Regions from separate parts of the Mesorhizobium sp. P160219 genome, predicted to be linked through region 2. Evidence: predicted binding sites of a transcription regulator. Region 2 holds the regulator's gene; the other holds the start of a gene.

Region 1 (8,222 bases), 3.4 Mb from region 2:
TCGCGGATCAGCGCACCGCCAATGCCCGAGCCGTGGAACGAAGGTTCCACCGCCAACGGCGCCAGCGCCACGGCTGCAAACTGCTTGCCGCCGTTCCTAACGAACAGCCTGGAAAACAGGATGTGGCCGACCACCTGGCCGTCTTCTTCCGCCACCAGTTCGACAACGGCGTCGCCGCCGGTGACCAGAGCGTCGACCAGCCCGGCCTCCGCCTGCTGGCCGAATGCGTGTTCCTCGACCAGGCGTATGGCCTCGCGGTCCCGCGGCGTCGCGCCGCGTATCGACATCATGCTCATGAGAACTTCATTCCTTTTTCGATCTTGGCCCCGCGCAGAAACTCCTTCGCGGCAGCAGGCTTTCCGCCCGCCCGTTGAACTTCGACCAGCCTGACCGCGCCCGACCCGCAGGCGACCGTCAGCCGGTCATCGAGAATTCCTCCCGACTCGCCCATGCTTTCAGAAAGCGTACCTTCAGAAAGCGTCGAGCGAAGCAGTTTCAGCCGTTCCGTGCGGCCGCCGATGTCGGCCTCGCACCAGGCGCCGGGGAATGGCGACAGCCCGCGAATGTGATTGTGGACCTCCGCAGCCGGGCGCGTCCAGTCCACACGTGTCTCCGACTTATCGATTTTCCTGGCGTAGGTCACCCCGTCAGCCGCCTGCAAAGTCGATGCCAGGGTATTTGTCTCCAATCGGGACAGCGCTTCCACCATCAGCGTGGCAGCAATATTCATCAAGCGGTCGTGCAGATCGCCGGCCGTCATATCGGGCTCTATGGCGCATTTTTCAACCAGTGCCACCGGACCGGTGTCCAGGCCCTCTTCCATGCGCATCACCATCATGCCGGTCTCGACGTCGCCGGCCATAATGGCGCGCTGGATGGGAGCTGCACCACGCCAACGCGGCAAAAGCGAGGCGTGGCCGTTGAGGCAGCCGAGGCGCGGAGCCTCCAGAATAGCCTTCGGCAACAGCAAACCATACGCGACGACGACCGCGACATCGGCACGCAACGCCTGGAAAGCAGCTTGCTCGGCCTCGCCCTTCAGCGACAGCGACGTGCGCACTTCGATGCCCAGCCGCTCAGCCTCGCGCTGCACCGGCGACGGTGTCAGCTCCAGCCCGCGGCGGCCCGCGGCGCGCGGCGGCTGGGTGTAGACGGCTGCTATCTCGTGCCCGGCCTCGGCAATCGCGCGCAGCACCGGCACCGAAAACTCCGGCGTGCCCATGAAGATGACGCGAAGCGGCATCTTCCCTATCCCACCAGCTTGCCCGGCGCCTTGTCCTTGGCGAGCTTCTTGAACTTCTTGACCACCATGTCGCGCTTCAGCTTCGAGATGTGGTCGATGAACAGCACACCGTTGAGATGGTCGATCTCGTGCTGCAGGCAGGTCGCCATCAGGCCTTCGGCCTCGATCTCCTGCAGCTTGCCGTCGCGGTCGAGATATTTCACGCGCACCGAGGCGGGACGCTCGACCTCGGCGTAATAGTCCGGGATCGACAGGCAGCCTTCCTCGTAGACGGAGCGAGCGTCGGCGCTTTCGAGGATTTCGGGATTGATGAAGACATGCGGCGCCGGCGGCTCGTCTTCCTTGGCGAGGTCGATGACCAGCATGCGCAGCGGCTCGCCAATCTGGATTGCGGCCAAGCCGATGCCCGGCGCATCATACATCGTCGCCAGCATGTCGTCGGTCAGTTTGCGCAAAGGCGCGTCGACGCGTTCGACCGGTTTGGAAACCTGGCGCAGGATAGGATCGGGAAGGATGATGAGCGGCTTGATCGACATGGCGCCTCACCTAAAACGTCGCAGGAGAAGCGTCAACCGGTGCGAATCGGTCTCGTTCACGTTTTGATCTGTGCCAGGTCTGCGAATTGGCTATGCTGGCGGGATGAACGACCTGAGCACCATCCTTTCCGAACCCGTTGCCCGGCTTGGCGCGACGACGATCACGCTCGGCCATGCACTGGCCATCGGCGCGCTGGTGTTTCTCGGCCTGTTCCTGGCGCTTGTCGTGGCGCTGTGGCGATCGGCCAAGGCGCGCACCATCGCCGCGGCGGAAGCCGCCGACCACGCCCGCGACGCCGAGGCGCGGATGGCCGGCATTTTGCAAAGCCAGGCCGAGATGCAGGGCCGCATGGGCGCCATCGCCGACGTGTTCGGCGCAAGGCAGGCCGAACTCAACCAGTCGATCGGCCAGTGCCTCGACGCCATGACCGGCCGACTCGGCCAAACCATGACCGAACAGACCAAATCGACGCAAGAGAGCCTCGCCAAACTGCAGGAACGGCTGGCGGTCATCGACACCGCGCAAGGCAACATTCAGTCGCTGGCCGGCCAGGTCGTGCAATTGCAGGCGATCCTGTCCAACAAGCAGACGCGCGGCGCCTTCGGCCAGTCGCGCATGGAGGCGATCGTCGCCGACGGCCTTCCGATGGGCGCCTACGAGTTCCAGGCAACGCTGTCAAACGGCAGCCGTCCCGACTGCCTGGTCAGGATGCCGAACGGTGCGCCGCAGCTTGCCATCGACGCCAAGTTTCCGCTGGAAGCCTGGAACGCCATCCGCGCCGCCGATGGCGCCGAACAACAGAAGATCGCGGCCCAGGCTTTCCGCCGCGACATCGAAATTCACGTCCGCGATATCTCGGAAAAATACCTGATCCAGGGCGAGACGCAGGACACCGCCTTCATGTTCGTGCCGTCCGAATCGGTGTTCGCCGAAATCCACGAGAATTTCGACGCCGTGGTCCAGAAGGCGCACCGGGCGCGTGTCATCATCGTCTCGCCGTCGCTTTTGATGCTGTCGATCCAGGTCATCCAGGCCATCCTCAAGGACGCCCGCATGCGCGAACAGGCGCATCTGATCCAGGGCGAGGTGATCCGGCTGATGGAGGACGTCGCGCGCGTCGACGAACGCGTGCGCCGGTTGCAGACGCATTTTGGCCAGTCGGCCAAGGATATCGACGAGATACTGGTGTCGACGTCGAAGGTGACCAAGCGCGGCCAAAAGATCGAAGCGCTGGAGTTTGGCGAAAACGAAGCCGAAGTGCGCGGTGGCGGACCCGCCAAGGCCGAAGCCGGGGTGCGGGTGGCGGATTCCAAGACGGGGCAGCTCAGGCTACGTGTCGTCGAAGGCGACGATTAAAGTGCGTCGCGCTGAAACGGATTCATACGACGCGCTTTAAGTCTTTGTTTTGATGAATGTCGTTGTCCCAGAACCGCGGCTCACTTCTGGGCAACATGCATTAGACCGTAGCCACCATCACGTGCGCCTGGATCTTGGCCGCAACCTCGCCGCTGCCGTGTCTGGCTGCAATCACGGACGCGGCGTGATCGGTTGCGGCTTCCAGTTTTCCTCTGGCCTCGATTTCGTTGCGAAGCGGAGTTCCCTGGCAATAGGCAACCGCCGGAAGGCGCGGCGAGGAGGCACGGCTTTGTTCGGCCCTCGTGTCGATCACCACACGGGAGAAACCTGCGGCTTCCAACTCGCCGCGGATCAATGCAGTGTCATTGTAGCCGTGCGGCGTGCGGGCGAGAAAGCGGGGCGGATCGTTCGGAAAAATCTCCGCAAGAGCATTCGTCACATCATTGGCGAATACATTCTCTTCAATGCGATCCCACACGTTGAACAGGAAATGGCCGCCGGTCTTCAGGACCCGCTTTGCTTCGCGATAGCCGGCGGCTCGGTCGGGAAAGAACATCGCGCCGAACTGACAGCAAACGAGATCGAAAGCCGCATCTTCGAACGGCAGCGCCAGAGCATCCGCCTGACGCCATTGTATACGACTGTCGGGAGCTTGTCGCGAGGCCGCGTAGTCGAGCATAGGCTGGTTGAGGTCGGTCACGACATAGCTTGCGCCGGGAGACAGTTTTGGAGCCAATGCGCGGGTGACAACGCCGGTGCCGGCGGCGACTTCCAGGACGGCGCCGGGCGACAAGGACGCTGCCCGTCGTGCCAAATCCGCGGCGAACGGCTCGAAGATCAGCGGCACCATGTAGCGGTCGTAGTTTTCCGGAATCGAGCCGGCAAACACTTTGTCCGTTTCCGACATTGCTATCCCCCGCCATCCGTTTGATGGCTAGCCTAGCACATTATTGGCTGGTTTGGGCCGCGTTTAACCGGGAGGCAGGTGCTACTGCGCCTCTACGATGCTTACGCCCTCGAATTCCGGAAGCCAGTGCAGGGCCGATCGGTGCCATTTCTGTTGGGTCGGAACGAGATCCTCGCGTTGCCGCGCGGTCCCCGCCCTGATCCCATAGACCTTCGGCCCGTCGCCAACCGACGTTGCGTAAAGATGCGAACCGCAGTCGCCGCAGAACGCCTGGGCACGCTTGGCGCCGCTCGATCCCGTCTTGATATAAACCTTCGGTGTTCCCTTGGTGATCCTATAATGATCCTCAGGCGCGGGAACAGTGACACGAAAGGCGGTGCCGGTCAGTTGCTGGCAGTCGGTGCAATGACAGATAGAGGTCTTTTCCGGGTCGACCTCTGCTTCATAAGTTATGGCGCCGCAATGACACCCACCATCGATTTTCATGGTTGATTCTCCGAATTCCGTCGAGTGATCTTAGCGGGACCAGGCGATGGGGCCAACGGTGGACTGCTGGTCCAGAACTAGTCCGACGCCGCCTCGACCTGCTTGCGCCGGTGCTCCCAGGTTCCGGTCGTCTGCGGCTTGACGAACAGCCTGGTGATCTCCGGCATTTCTTTTTTCAAGAGCGCCTCGATGCGCTCGACACAGGCTTCGATCTCAGGCGCCGTCAGATGGTCCTCGAATTCGATGCTCAGCCCAGCGACGATCTGTCGAGGGCCGAGATGGACGGTGAGAACGCCGTTGGCCCGCTGCACTGCCGGATCCTGCTGGGCGATGGTCAGCACCTTGGCCTGCACTTCCGGCGAGGCCGGCTCACCGATGAGCAATCCCTTGCTTTCGCGCGCCAGAAAGATGGCGGTGGCGCCGAGGATCATCGCGATGCCGATCGAGGCGACGCCGTCGAGTTCGGGCATGTCGAGGAGTTCGGCCGCCAATATGCCGGCGAAGGCGACGAACAGACCGAGCAGGGCGGCGCTGTCCTCGAACAGGATCGTGTAGACGCTCGGATCCTTGCTCGATTGCACGGCCTGCAGCCAGCCTTGCTTGCCCTTCTGCTGGCGGAACTCCTTCAGCGCCACGTACCAGGAGCTGCCCTCGAACAGCATTGAGAGGCCCAGCACGATATAGTTGATTTTGGGATTGGCGACCGGCTCAGGCGCCATGATGTGGACGACGCCTTCATAGAAGGATACGCCGGCGCCGAGCGCGAATACGAGCAAGGCGACAATGAAGCTCCAGAAATACAGCTCGCGGCCATGGCCGAGCGGATGCGTGCGGTCCGGCGGGCGGGCGGCGCGGTGCATGCCGTAGAGCAGCAGCCCGCCATTGCCGGTATCCACCAGCGAGTGCACGCCTTCCGACAGCATCGCCGAGCTGCCGGTGAAGAAGGCGGCGACGAATTTGGTCACAGCAATAGCGAGATTACCGGCGAGCGCCGCGTAGATGACCGTCTTCGACCCGCCATGTGCTGCCATGCTGTCCCTCCAAGGAACCTGATGTAACGCCCCTGCCGCCGAGCTCCACAGGCATCACAACGCACGAATCGCCCGGTCGTTCAGGGTCTTGTAGGCAGCTTGCGGAAAGACGCCCCTATTCGATGATCTCGTCCGTCCACACCTTGAAACCAGCCAGCGTGCCCGGTCCGAAGATGTGGGTGAGCGGCACGTCGGCGGCGTCGCGGCCCGACGCGATCAGGATGCGGCCGATGCGCGGCGAATTGTTGCGTGGATCGAAGACATGCCAGCGGCCGCCGAGATAGACCTCCATCCAGGCTGCGAAATCCATGCTCGCCCAAGGTTTGGGCAGGCCGATGTCGCTGATGTAGCCGGTGCAGTAGCGGGTCGGGATATTGAGCGCACGGCAGAAGGTGACCGCAAGGTGGGCAAAGTCGCGGCAGACGCCGCTTTGCTCGCGATAGGCTTCGGCCGCGGTGCGCGTCGGTCGGGCATTGCCGTAGCTGAAGACGATGTGGTTGTGGACGAAATCACAGACCGCCTGGACGCGGGCAATACCGAGCGGAGTGTGCCCGAACAGCCGCCAGGCTTCGCTGGCCAGCAGATCGCTCTCGCAAAAGCGGCTGGGCAACAGGAACAGCAATGTGTCCGACGGCAGGTCGCGCACCTCATGCTGCCAGGCCATCAGGTCGCCCATCTCGAAGGTACCGGGGTCGCGGATTACCGAATCGGTGCCGAAGGTGAAGCGTCCGGGCGGGGCGACGAAACGGTTGCACCAATTGCCGAAACTGTCGCGGTAGCTCTGGATCGGCACCGGCGGGTTGGAGGTCAGGAAATCCGGGCGCTCGAGATCGGAGGCCCTGGAGTAGTGGACGTTGAGCATCGCGATCAGCGGCGTTTCCTGCGGAAAATCGAAACTCATCTCGCTGCCGATGCGGATTCGCATTGTCGTCCTGACCGCACTGCCTGATCATCGCCGGGCGAAGGCATGGCCGATGCTGCAGTGCGAAGGCAACCATGGCACGGACCGGAATGGTTTACGAGCAAATTAGAAACCGGTTGAAAGCGGCCCGCCGGGGCCGGCGACGGACGCCCGCCCCCTTGCAGTCCGGCGTTTCTCTTGTTTCACTTGGCCTCCCAGCAACTGGAGGAACGAATCATGGCTAAAGGTGCGATGAAGGCGGGCAAGGAAGCTCGGAAGCCGAAAAAAGACGCCAAGAAGCCCGCAGCGGCTCCGGCACTCAAGGCGCCGCCCGTGAAGGCGATGAGGCTTAAGGAAAAGTAAGCCCGCCTCGGAAGATCTTGGACGGTTGAAATCCGGACAAACCGTTTCGGCGCAGATTTTGACACCGGCGGCATGAACGATGCGGCCGGTGTTTTGTTGATCGCACCGGCGCAGCCGCTTGTGTCGAAGCGGCGAGGACGACCTCGCGCCTTTCTCAAAAATCCGGCCGGGACGACCCGCCATCCTCGTGGAAGGAGTGCATCCCGATGTCGTGGATTTTTCTGTTCTTCGCTGGTCTGTTCGAAATCGGCTGGGCGATCGGCCTCAAATACACCGACGGCTTCTCGAAGCCGCTGCCGACGGTGCTCACTGTCGCCTCGATGATCATCAGCCTCGGGTTGCTCGGCCTGGCGCTCAAGACGCTGCCTGTCGGGACGGCCTATGCGGTGTGGACCGGCATCGGCACAGTCGGCACGGCGCTGCTTGGCATCTGGCTGCTGGGCGAGCCTGCGACGGCCATCCGGCTCGCCTGCATTGCGCTCATCGTCTGCGGCATTATGGGGCTGAAGCTCGCCGCCTGAGCAAAGCAACCAAGGAAATCGACGCACAAACACATTCAGGGCCGCTGGAAGGCGACCCTGATGTCCGATCGTTTCGATCGAAGCGTTAGCGGGCGGAGAAGCCCGGAGGCGTCCTGCCGGTACGCTGCTTGCGCGCCGCATAGCGTGCGTCGCGCTTGGCCTTGCGTTCGGCTTCGTCGGCCAGCAAACGGGCAATGCGCTCGTTTTCTTCGGCTTCCTTGATCTTCGCTTCAGCCTGCGCTGCCTCTTCGGCCGCAATACGCGCCGCTTCGGCTGCTGCCTCGCGCTCGGCCTTCTCGACCGCCTCGCGTGCCAGCTTTTCCTGCTTCAGCCTGGCCTTTTCGGCCTCGCGTATCTCGCGAGCCTCAAGAATCGCTTTGCGTTCGGCCTGTTTGGCCAGAACCGCAGGATCATCAGCCGCCGGCTTTGACTTGAAGCGCTCCAGAAGCGCCTTCTTTGCCTCGTTCGCGGCATTGCGCCGCTCGAAAATGTCTTTTTCCCTGTAGATAGCCAAGTCCACTTCCCTGAAGTCAATTCGCGACGCTTACATACGCGCGAAAACCGAGAGTTCAAGCGCCAAAACGGTATGCCAGCCATGAAAGTTTATGCTGTTGCAGCCGGGAGACGCGTTTTCCCTGAAACAAAGCCGGCCGAAACCGACATGCACTGTTCACTATCCGCCCCTCTGGCGGCCGGGGCGGCTCGCCGCTACCTCTAGCGGCAAATCAGAACATTTGGATGACATGCCATGGAACTCGGTCTCTACACTTTCGCCGACGTCAGCCCGGAGCCCGGCCCCGGCGCGATCGGCCCGCATCAGCGACTACGCAATCTGATCGAGGAGGTCGAGCTGGCCGACCAGGTCGGCCTCGACGTC
Region 2 (8,222 bases):
CCTTTCTGCAATCATTATCGTGAACACCGCAACTGTGTGCGGTCCGGCCTCGCCACGAAGGAGGAATGATTGAAAGAAGGACTACCGATGACCAGAAACGCCGACCATACGGAGGGTGATCCGTTCTACCATGGTACCCGGGCGGATTTGAAACCCGGGGATCTGCTGAGCGTCGGCCACCCTTCCAATTTCAGAGGTAAACCACTGTCATGGATCTATTTCACCCAGACACTGGAAGCCGCCATCTGGGGAGCAGAGCTTGCAACGGGTGACGGTCGTCAAAGGATTTACATCGTAAAGCCGACGGGGTTTTTTATGGATGACCCTAACCTGACCGATAAAAAATTTCCCGGTAATCCGACGAAATCCTACCGCTCCCGTGATCCGTTGCTCATCCTGGGGGAGCTCGCTGAATGGCAGGGTCATACACCGGAACAATTGAAGGCAATGCACGATGGGCTTGCTCGCCTGAGGGCGGAGGGCCGGGATATGATTGAGGATTGAGCGTCCTTGGCGAGTGATCGTCAATTCCGGCGCGGTGGACGCGACCGCACGGACTTTCGCACTTTGCGCGTTCATGTAGCATAGGAGGTCTGGGGCGCAAGGGGCAGACCCGATGGCTGGACGTGGCCGGGGCACGAAGGAAGGCGAAGGCGGCGAGGCAAGCGTCAGCGAACGCTCGCTGTTTGCCGATAGTCCCTATGCCGAGCCGCTGCCCCTCGCGCTGCCTGAGCCGCATCCCGGCATAGCGCCCGCGCTGCCCGGTCACGCCTTGCCGGCGCAAGTCACAGCGCCCGGATCTATCGCCCGACTGCGCAGACGGCTTCGCCGCCCGTCATGGCCCGCGCTCCGCCGCAGCCTTGCCGTGGCCGCCAACACGGAGCTCGACCGGGGCGTCGCCTTCCTGCTGGTCCCGGTTTTCCTGGCAGCCGGCGTCATCGTCTACTTCTCGCTGGCCGGCGAGCCGGGCTTTGCGCAGCCAATCGCCATTGTGGTGCTGGCGACATGTTGCGCTGTCGCCACGCGATCGCGGCCGAGGACGCATCTGTTCTGCATGGCCGCGATGCTGTGCGCGCTCGGCGTCGTCGCCGCCAAAGTCGAGACTTGGCGCGCCGGAACGCAGATGCTCGGCTCCGAGATTCAGACACGGCTGACCGGCCGCGTCGTCAGTCTCGAACAGATGGAAAGCGGCCGCATCAGGCTGACGCTCGATGTGGTTTCGACCGCTTACCCCGAGCTGCGCTACGCCCCGGAGCGGGTCAGGCTCTCGGCGCGGACCGTTCCCGCCGATATGACCGCCGGCTCCCTGATCACCGGCTATGCCAGGCTGTTGCCGCCGACCGGTCCGGTGCGGCCGGAGAGCTACGATTTCTCCTTCGACAGCTATTTCACCGGTATCGGCGGCAGCGGCTTCTTTCTCGGCAATCCGAAAACCATTGCTACGCAGGGACCGCCGCCGCTGACCGCGCGGCTCTCCTCGGCAATCGAGAACGCGCGCGAAAACATTGCCGACCATATCAGGGGCAAAATCGGCGGCGCCGAAGGCGAGATTGCCGCGGCGTTGATTGTCGGGGTGCGCGCCGGCATCCCGGACGAGGTCAACGAAGCGATGCGGCGCACCGGCATCTACCACATCATCTCCATCTCCGGCCTGCACATGGCGCTGGTTGCCGGCACCATCATGGCGTTGCTGCGTGGCGCCTTTGCGCTGTTTCCCGATTTCTCTTCGCGCCGCCCAGTCAAGAAATATGCAGCAGTGGCAGCACTCGTCTCCATCGCCGCCTATCTCGTCATTTCAGGCGTCGTGGTTGCCGCCGAGCGCAGCTTCATCATGCTGGCGGTCATGCTTGTCGCCGTGCTGTTTGATCGCGCCGCACTCACCATGCGCAATCTGGCGATCTCCGCCATTGCCGTCATCCTGGTGTCGCCGCACGAGGTGGTCGGTCCCAGCTTCCAGATGTCGTTTGCTGCCACCGCCGCCCTTGTCGGCGCCTATGCCGGCTGGGCCGATTACCGCGCCGACAAGGTGAGAACGCCGCCGGCAAAGCGCTCCTTCGTCGGCTTCCTGTCGCGAAAATTCGCGCTGGCCATGGGCGGCCTCGCCATGACCTCGATCATCGCCGGCAGTGCAACCTTGCTGTTCGCCATCTGGCATTTTCAGCGTGTGTCGCCGCTCAGCCTGATCGCCAATCTGGCCGTGATGCCGATTGTTTCGTTGATCGTCATGCCTTTTGCCGTGCTCAGCGCACTGGCGATGCCGTTCGGCGCCGACGGGCCGTTCCTCTATGTGATGGGCAAGGGTCTGATGGCGATGATCGCTATATCGGCCTGGATTTCCGAGCGCTCGCCGGTCGACGCCGTCGGGCTGATCTCCATCCGCTCGGTGCTGTTGGTGGCGGTCGCCCTCGTCATCGCCACCATGGCCACCACCTGGCTCAGGTTGGCGGCCGTGCCTTTCGCGCTGGCCGGCCTGTTGACGGTGCCGCAGGTGCTTACGCCCGACGTGCTCATATCCGAGGATGCGCATCTGGTGGCCATGCCGATCGGTGGCGGCGAACTCGCCCTCAACCGCGAACGCTCCAACGAATTCACCACGGACAATTGGAAACGGGCGCTGCGGGCCGAAACCATTATCCCACCTGAGATTTTCGAGTCAACAGATACGCGGTTCGATCTCGATCCGCTCGATCTGCCGCCCGGCTCGCCCTTCTATTGCACCGGCGATCTCTGTATCGCCCGGCACCCTTCCGGAGCCATTGTAGCGCTTGCGAAAGACCGCAAGACGGCGCGGCCGGCCTGTGCCTTCGCGAGCCTGATCGTCATCGATGACGCCACCGCCTACAATCCGTGCCGCGACCCGCTGGTGCTGGTCGTGACGAAGAAACAGCTGGCCCGCGACGGCAGCGCCGCCGTCTTCTTCGATCCGCAATCGGCAGCTGCAGCGCCAACCATCCGCTTCGCCGTCGACAAGCCGTATCGCCCCTGGCACGAGCAACGCCGCTTCTCCCGCGAAGCGCGCGGCCTGCCGCCTTACAACCAGCGTGAAAAGTACAAACCCAAGCCGGCTCAGTAGCGCCGGATCAATCCGACAAGCTTGCCCTGCACCTTCACCCTGTCCGGTCCAAAAATGCGGGTCTCGTAGGCCGGGTTGGCGGCTTCCAGGGCGATCGAGGCGCCCTTGCGGCGGAAGCGTTTCAGGGTCGCTTCCTCATCGTCGACCAACGCCACCACGATCTCGCCGGGGCTGGCTGTGTCGGCATTGCGGATGATGACCGTGTCGCCATCGAAAATGCCGGCCTCGATCATCGAATCGCCCTTGACCTCGAGCGCGTAGTGTTCGCCGCCCATGATCATATCGGGCGGCACCGAGATCGAATGGGTCTGATGCTGGATGGCGTCGATCGGCACGCCGGCGGCGATGCGTCCCATAACCGGGATTGAAATCGCGGAAACGGCATCGTCATTGCCGGCCGACATCGAACGCGACGGCGAGCCCGGCTTGATCTGGCGGCCGAGACCGCCTTGGCCCAACGCGCCTTGTCCTTGGCCGCCTTGCCCTTGGCCGGTTTGACCAAGACTGCCCTGAATGACGCTCGGCGAAAACTTCCTCGCCGCATTGAGGCCTGGTGCGATCGAGTCGGGCAGCCGCAGCACTTCCAGCGCGCGCGCCCGGTTCGGCAGCCGGCGAATGAAACCGCGCTCCTCAAGCGCCGTGATCAGGCGGTGGATGCCGGACTTGGAGGCGAGGTCGAGCGCTTCCTTCATCTCGTCGAAGGACGGCGGGATTCCGCTCTCCTTCAGGCGTTCATGGATGAACATCAGAAGCTCATGTTGTTTGCGCGTCAGCATCGCGGCCCCCAAGGGTTCTGAAACCAGAATCAGAAAAAACAAACCCAGAACAAACACTATCTGTTCCAGTTGTGTTCCGCAACCTTTTAAAGTTTAATGAATGTGTTGACGTTTTGTTCAGCGTAACGTTCGGCGCTGCGAGCGCCGCCTGCGCCCAGTTGCCAGCAACGGGGTGAAACGAAGACAAAGTGCCCTGCGTCGTCGGCTACGATCGCCGCTTCCTTTTCGGACGGGGCTGCGCAGCATCCGCGCCGGGTTCGCTCTGGGCATAGACCTGCAGCGTGTAGCCGATGTGAGCGGTCATCAGAGTTTTCGCACGTTCGACGTCGCGATCGAGGGCCGCTTCCATCAGGGCGGTATGGTGTTCGATCGCCACGGCGTCGCGCAGGGCCGCCACGGCCTTCCGGTGTCCATCCGTGCGGCCGGCGGCGGCGCGCAGCGTCGGGGCCAGACCCAGAAAGCGGTGATGGCGATGCAATTGGTCGGAAATCGTCGCATTGAACTGCTGCAGCCAGCTGGATGTCGCGGCACTGAGCAGGGCCGCATGGAAGGCATCGTGTTTTTCGTACCACGCGTCGACCGCATCATCCGATGGATCGTCGAGAACAGACCCGCACCGTGAGAGACGATAGTGGGCGGCAACGACCGCGTCTTCCCACTCACGGTCGCCTTTCTCGATCGATTCCACCAGCAGGGGCAGTTCGACCACCAGCCGCGCACGCGCCAGATCCTCGAGCTCCGCCCGAGAGACGGGAGCGACCGCAAACCCGCGGTTGCTGATGGCGGTCACAAGCCGTTCCGCCTCCAGCCGCGACAGCGCCTCGCGCAACGGCGTCCAGCCGATGCCGTAGGTGTTGCGCAACGTGCTCAGCTTCAACGGCGCGGCAGGCGCCAGCCGGGTCGCAAGAATATCGCGCCTGAGCAGGCGATAGGCCACTTCCGTCTTCGAGGTCTGCTCGTCATCCAGCATCGTGATCCATCAGTCATAAACGCTCGGCGGATCATTATATATCAAAGCCTTTCAATGGGTGAATTATATATAATGTTTGACAGTTCAAGGGCGACCACTCAAGATCGCCGGCATGTTTGGGCGGCAGGCTCCGCCGCGCGCGTTTGTCCATGGAGGGGCGCCGGATCATGAGCACGACACCCGATCTCGCTGCAATCGAAGCAATGGATGCCGCCGATCCGCTGCGCTCCATGCGTGAACGCTTTGTCTTGCCGCAAGGCGTAATTTATCTCGACGGCAATTCGCTGGGTGCCGCGTCACCAGCCGTCTTCAGCGAATTGCAGCAGGCCGCCACGCAGGAATGGGCGCACGACCTCATTCGCGCCTGGAACACCGCTGGCTGGTTCAACATGCCGGTGGAACTGGGAGATCAGCTCGGACGACTGATCGGCGCGGCTGACGGGCAGACGGTGGTCTGCGACACAACCTCGATCAACATCTACAAGCTGCTGCACGCCGCGCTCGGCATGCGGCCGGCTCGGTCGGCCATCGTTGCCGAGGGCGACAGTTTCCCGACCGACCTCTACATGGCCGAAGGCGTCGCCTCGACCCGGCCGGGAACGCGGCTGCGGCTGGAGGGCGTCGACGCGGCCGCAATCGAGGAGCTGATCGACGACAGCGTTGCCGTCATCCTGGTCAACCACGTAAACTACAAATCCGGCCAGTTGCGCGACATGGCGGCGCTGACGCGCAAGGCACATGACGCCGGCGCGCTGATCATCTGGGACCTCTGCCACACCGCCGGCGCCTTGCCGGTCGAACTCGACCGTGCCAATGCCGATTTCGCTGTCGGCTGCACCTACAAATACCTCAATGGCGGCCCGGGCTCGCCGGCCTTCATCTACGCGGCCGAGCGCCACCATGGTGATATCAGGCAGCCGCTCAGCGGCTGGTGGGGCCATGCGCGGCCCTTTGCCTTCGAGCAGGGCTTTGCCGTCGGCAGCGGCATCCGCCGCTTCCTGTGCGGAACGCAGCCGGTGCTGTCGATGCGGGCGCTCAAGGGCGCGCTCGATATCTGGAACGACGTCGACATGGCGGCGGTGCGCAGAAAAAGCATCGCACTGACCGACCTGTTTATCCAGCTCGTCGAAGCCAGATGCGGCGCCTACGGCCTTGAACTCGAAAGCCCGCGCGACGGCAGCCAGCGCGGCAGCCAGGTGTCGTTCCTCCACCCGCATGGCTACCAGGTGATGCGGGCGCTGATCGAGCGCGGCGTGATCGGCGATTTTCGGGCGCCGTCGACCATCCGTTTCGGCTTCACGCCGCTCTATGTCGGTTATGGCGATGTCTGGCAGGCGGTCGAAGCGCTGGAGGATATTTTGCGCACCGGCGCCTGGCAGGACGCCCGCTTCGCGGTGAAGACCGCGGTTACGTGAGAAACTAGAGCAATTTCAGGAAAAGTGTGAAGCGGTTTTCCGTCCGAAATTGCGTCAATCAAAGAGCTAGAGCATTTCGCCGTTTACGTTAAACGGTGAAATGCTCTAGAGCCGGGTGCGGACCGTCCAGAGCTCCGGAAACAGCACGACCTCCAGCATCTTCTTCAGATAGGAGGCGCCTGAGGTGCCGCCCGTGCCGCGCTTCAAGCCGATGATGCGCTCGACCGTGGTGACGTGGTTGAAGCGCCAGCGGCGGAAATAATCCTCGAAGTCGACCAGCTTCTCGGCCAGTTCGTAGAGCATCCAGTAGCGCTGCGGGTCGCGGTAGACGGTTTGCCAGGCAGCCAGCACTTCTTCGTTCTCGACGCGCGTCTCGCGCCAGTCCGTGCGACTGGCGTCGGCGCCGATGTCGAAGCCATTGCGCGCCAAAAGCAGAAGCGCCTCGTCATAGAGCGACGGCGTGGCCAGGATGGCTTCCAGCCTGTCCGTAAGGTCGGGCCGGTGCTTGTGCGGCCCGAGCATGGCAAGGTTGCGGTTGCCGGCCATGAACTCGATAGCGCGGTACTGCCACGACTGGAAGCCCGAGGATTGGCCGAGCGCGTCGCGAAACTCGGTGTATTCGCTTGGCGTCATCGTGCGCAGCACGTCCCAGGCATTGTTGAGCTGCTCGAAGATGCGCGCGACGCGAGACAGCATCTTGAAGCTCGGTTCGAGGCGGTCGGCGCGGATTGAGCGGATCGCGGCGCCGATCTCGTGCAAAGCGAGCTTCATCCACAATTCCGATGTCTGATGCTGGATGATGAACAGCATCTCGTCATGGGCCGAAGACAGCGGCGCCTGCGCATCGAGCACCTTGTCCAGCTGCAGATAGTCGCTGTAGGACATCCGCTCCTTGAACGACATCTGCGCGCCATCGGACGCCGGATCGTGCGGCTTAATCAATTGCTCTTCTCCGCGCGCAACCGGAATCGCTGGATCTTGCCGGTCTGGGTTTTGGGCAAGGCGTCGATGAACTTCACCGAACGCGGATATTTGTAGGGCGCGATCGTTGCCTTGACGTGGTCCTGCAGGCGTTTGACGGTCAATGCGTCCGGCGAAACACCTTGCACAAGCACGATATGCGCCTCGACGATCTGGCCGCGCTCGCGGTCCTCGGCGCCGGTCACCGCGCATTCGGCGACGTCGGGATGCGAGAGCAGCGCCGCTTCGACCTCGGGGCCGGCGATGTTGTAGCCGGCGCTGACGATCATGTCGTCGGAACGCGCGGCGAAGTGGAAGAAGCCATCCTCGTCCTGCGTGAACGTATCGCCGGTGAGGTTCCAGCCATCGCGGACATAGTCCTTTTGCCTGGCATCGGCCATGTAGCGGCAGCCGGTCGGGCCGCGCACCGCCAGCCGGCCGGTAGAGCCGCGCGGCAGCTCCCGCATCTCGTCATCGACGATGCGTGCCTGATAGCCGTCGACGGGTTTGCCGGTGGAGGCCGGCTTCATGTCGTCGAAGCGGTTGGAGATAAAGATATGCAGCATCTCGGTGGCGCCGATCCCATCGAGGATCGGCTTGCCGGTCTTCTGTGTCCATTCCTCGAAGACAGGCGCCGGCAGCGTCTCGCCCGCCGAAACCGCGACGCGCAGCGAGGACAAGTCAGCGCCTTCATCCATCGCCTTGAGCATGGCGCGATAGGCTGTCGGCGCGGTGAAGGAAATGGTCGCTTTGTAAGTCTCGATGATGTGGATCATGTTGGGTGGCGTCGCCTGTTCCAGCAGCGTCGCCGCGGCGCCGAAGCGCAGCGGGAAGATGGCGAGCCCGCCAAGACCGAAGGTGAAGGCAAGGGGCGGGGAGCCGACGAAGATGTCGTCGGGCGTCACCTCCAGGATTTCGCGGGCATAGGCGTCGGCGATGATCAGCAGGTCGCGATGGAAATGCATCGTCGCCTTCGGCACGCCGGTGGTGCCGGAGGTGAAGCCGAGCAGGGCGACATCGTCGCGGCC

Evidence for each region. The regulator LexA, encoded in region 2, represses DNA repair genes until DNA is damaged. The targets are predictions, from matches to a motif close to TGTTCNNNNTGTGTTCNG.
Region 1: a site for LexA is predicted at 1,833-1,850, ahead of AC3EMP_RS04630 (DNA recombination protein RmuC). Genes of this name have one in related genera too.

Annotation. Positions count from the first base shown of each region.
Region 1 covers NZ_JBYNWG010000001.1:915,884-924,105, reverse strand. Annotated here, with positions in the region: gene AC3EMP_RS04645 (GNAT family N-acetyltransferase) at 1-296, opposite strand, end outside; gene fmt (methionyl-tRNA formyltransferase) at 293-1,243, opposite strand; gene def (peptide deformylase) at 1,249-1,779, opposite strand; gene AC3EMP_RS04630 (DNA recombination protein RmuC) at 1,883-3,136, shown strand; gene AC3EMP_RS04625 (class I SAM-dependent methyltransferase) at 3,237-4,043, opposite strand; gene AC3EMP_RS04620 (GFA family protein) at 4,125-4,529, opposite strand; gene AC3EMP_RS04615 (cation diffusion facilitator family transporter) at 4,607-5,560, opposite strand; gene AC3EMP_RS04610 (transglutaminase-like domain-containing protein) at 5,676-6,485, opposite strand; gene AC3EMP_RS04605 (hypothetical protein) at 6,699-6,824, shown strand; gene sugE (quaternary ammonium compound efflux SMR transporter SugE) at 7,031-7,345, shown strand; gene AC3EMP_RS04595 (DUF6481 family protein) at 7,431-7,859, opposite strand; gene AC3EMP_RS04590 (LLM class flavin-dependent oxidoreductase) at 8,094-8,222, shown strand, end outside.
Region 2 covers NZ_JBYNWG010000001.1:4,350,114-4,358,335, forward strand. Annotated here, with positions in the region: gene arr (NAD(+)--rifampin ADP-ribosyltransferase) at 88-504, shown strand; gene AC3EMP_RS21075 (ComEC/Rec2 family competence protein) at 617-3,073, shown strand; gene lexA (transcriptional repressor LexA) at 3,067-3,849, opposite strand; gene AC3EMP_RS21085 (GntR family transcriptional regulator) at 4,055-4,819, opposite strand; gene kynU (kynureninase) at 4,987-6,234, shown strand; gene kynA (tryptophan 2,3-dioxygenase) at 6,340-7,176, opposite strand; gene AC3EMP_RS21100 (AMP-binding protein) at 7,173-8,222, opposite strand, start outside.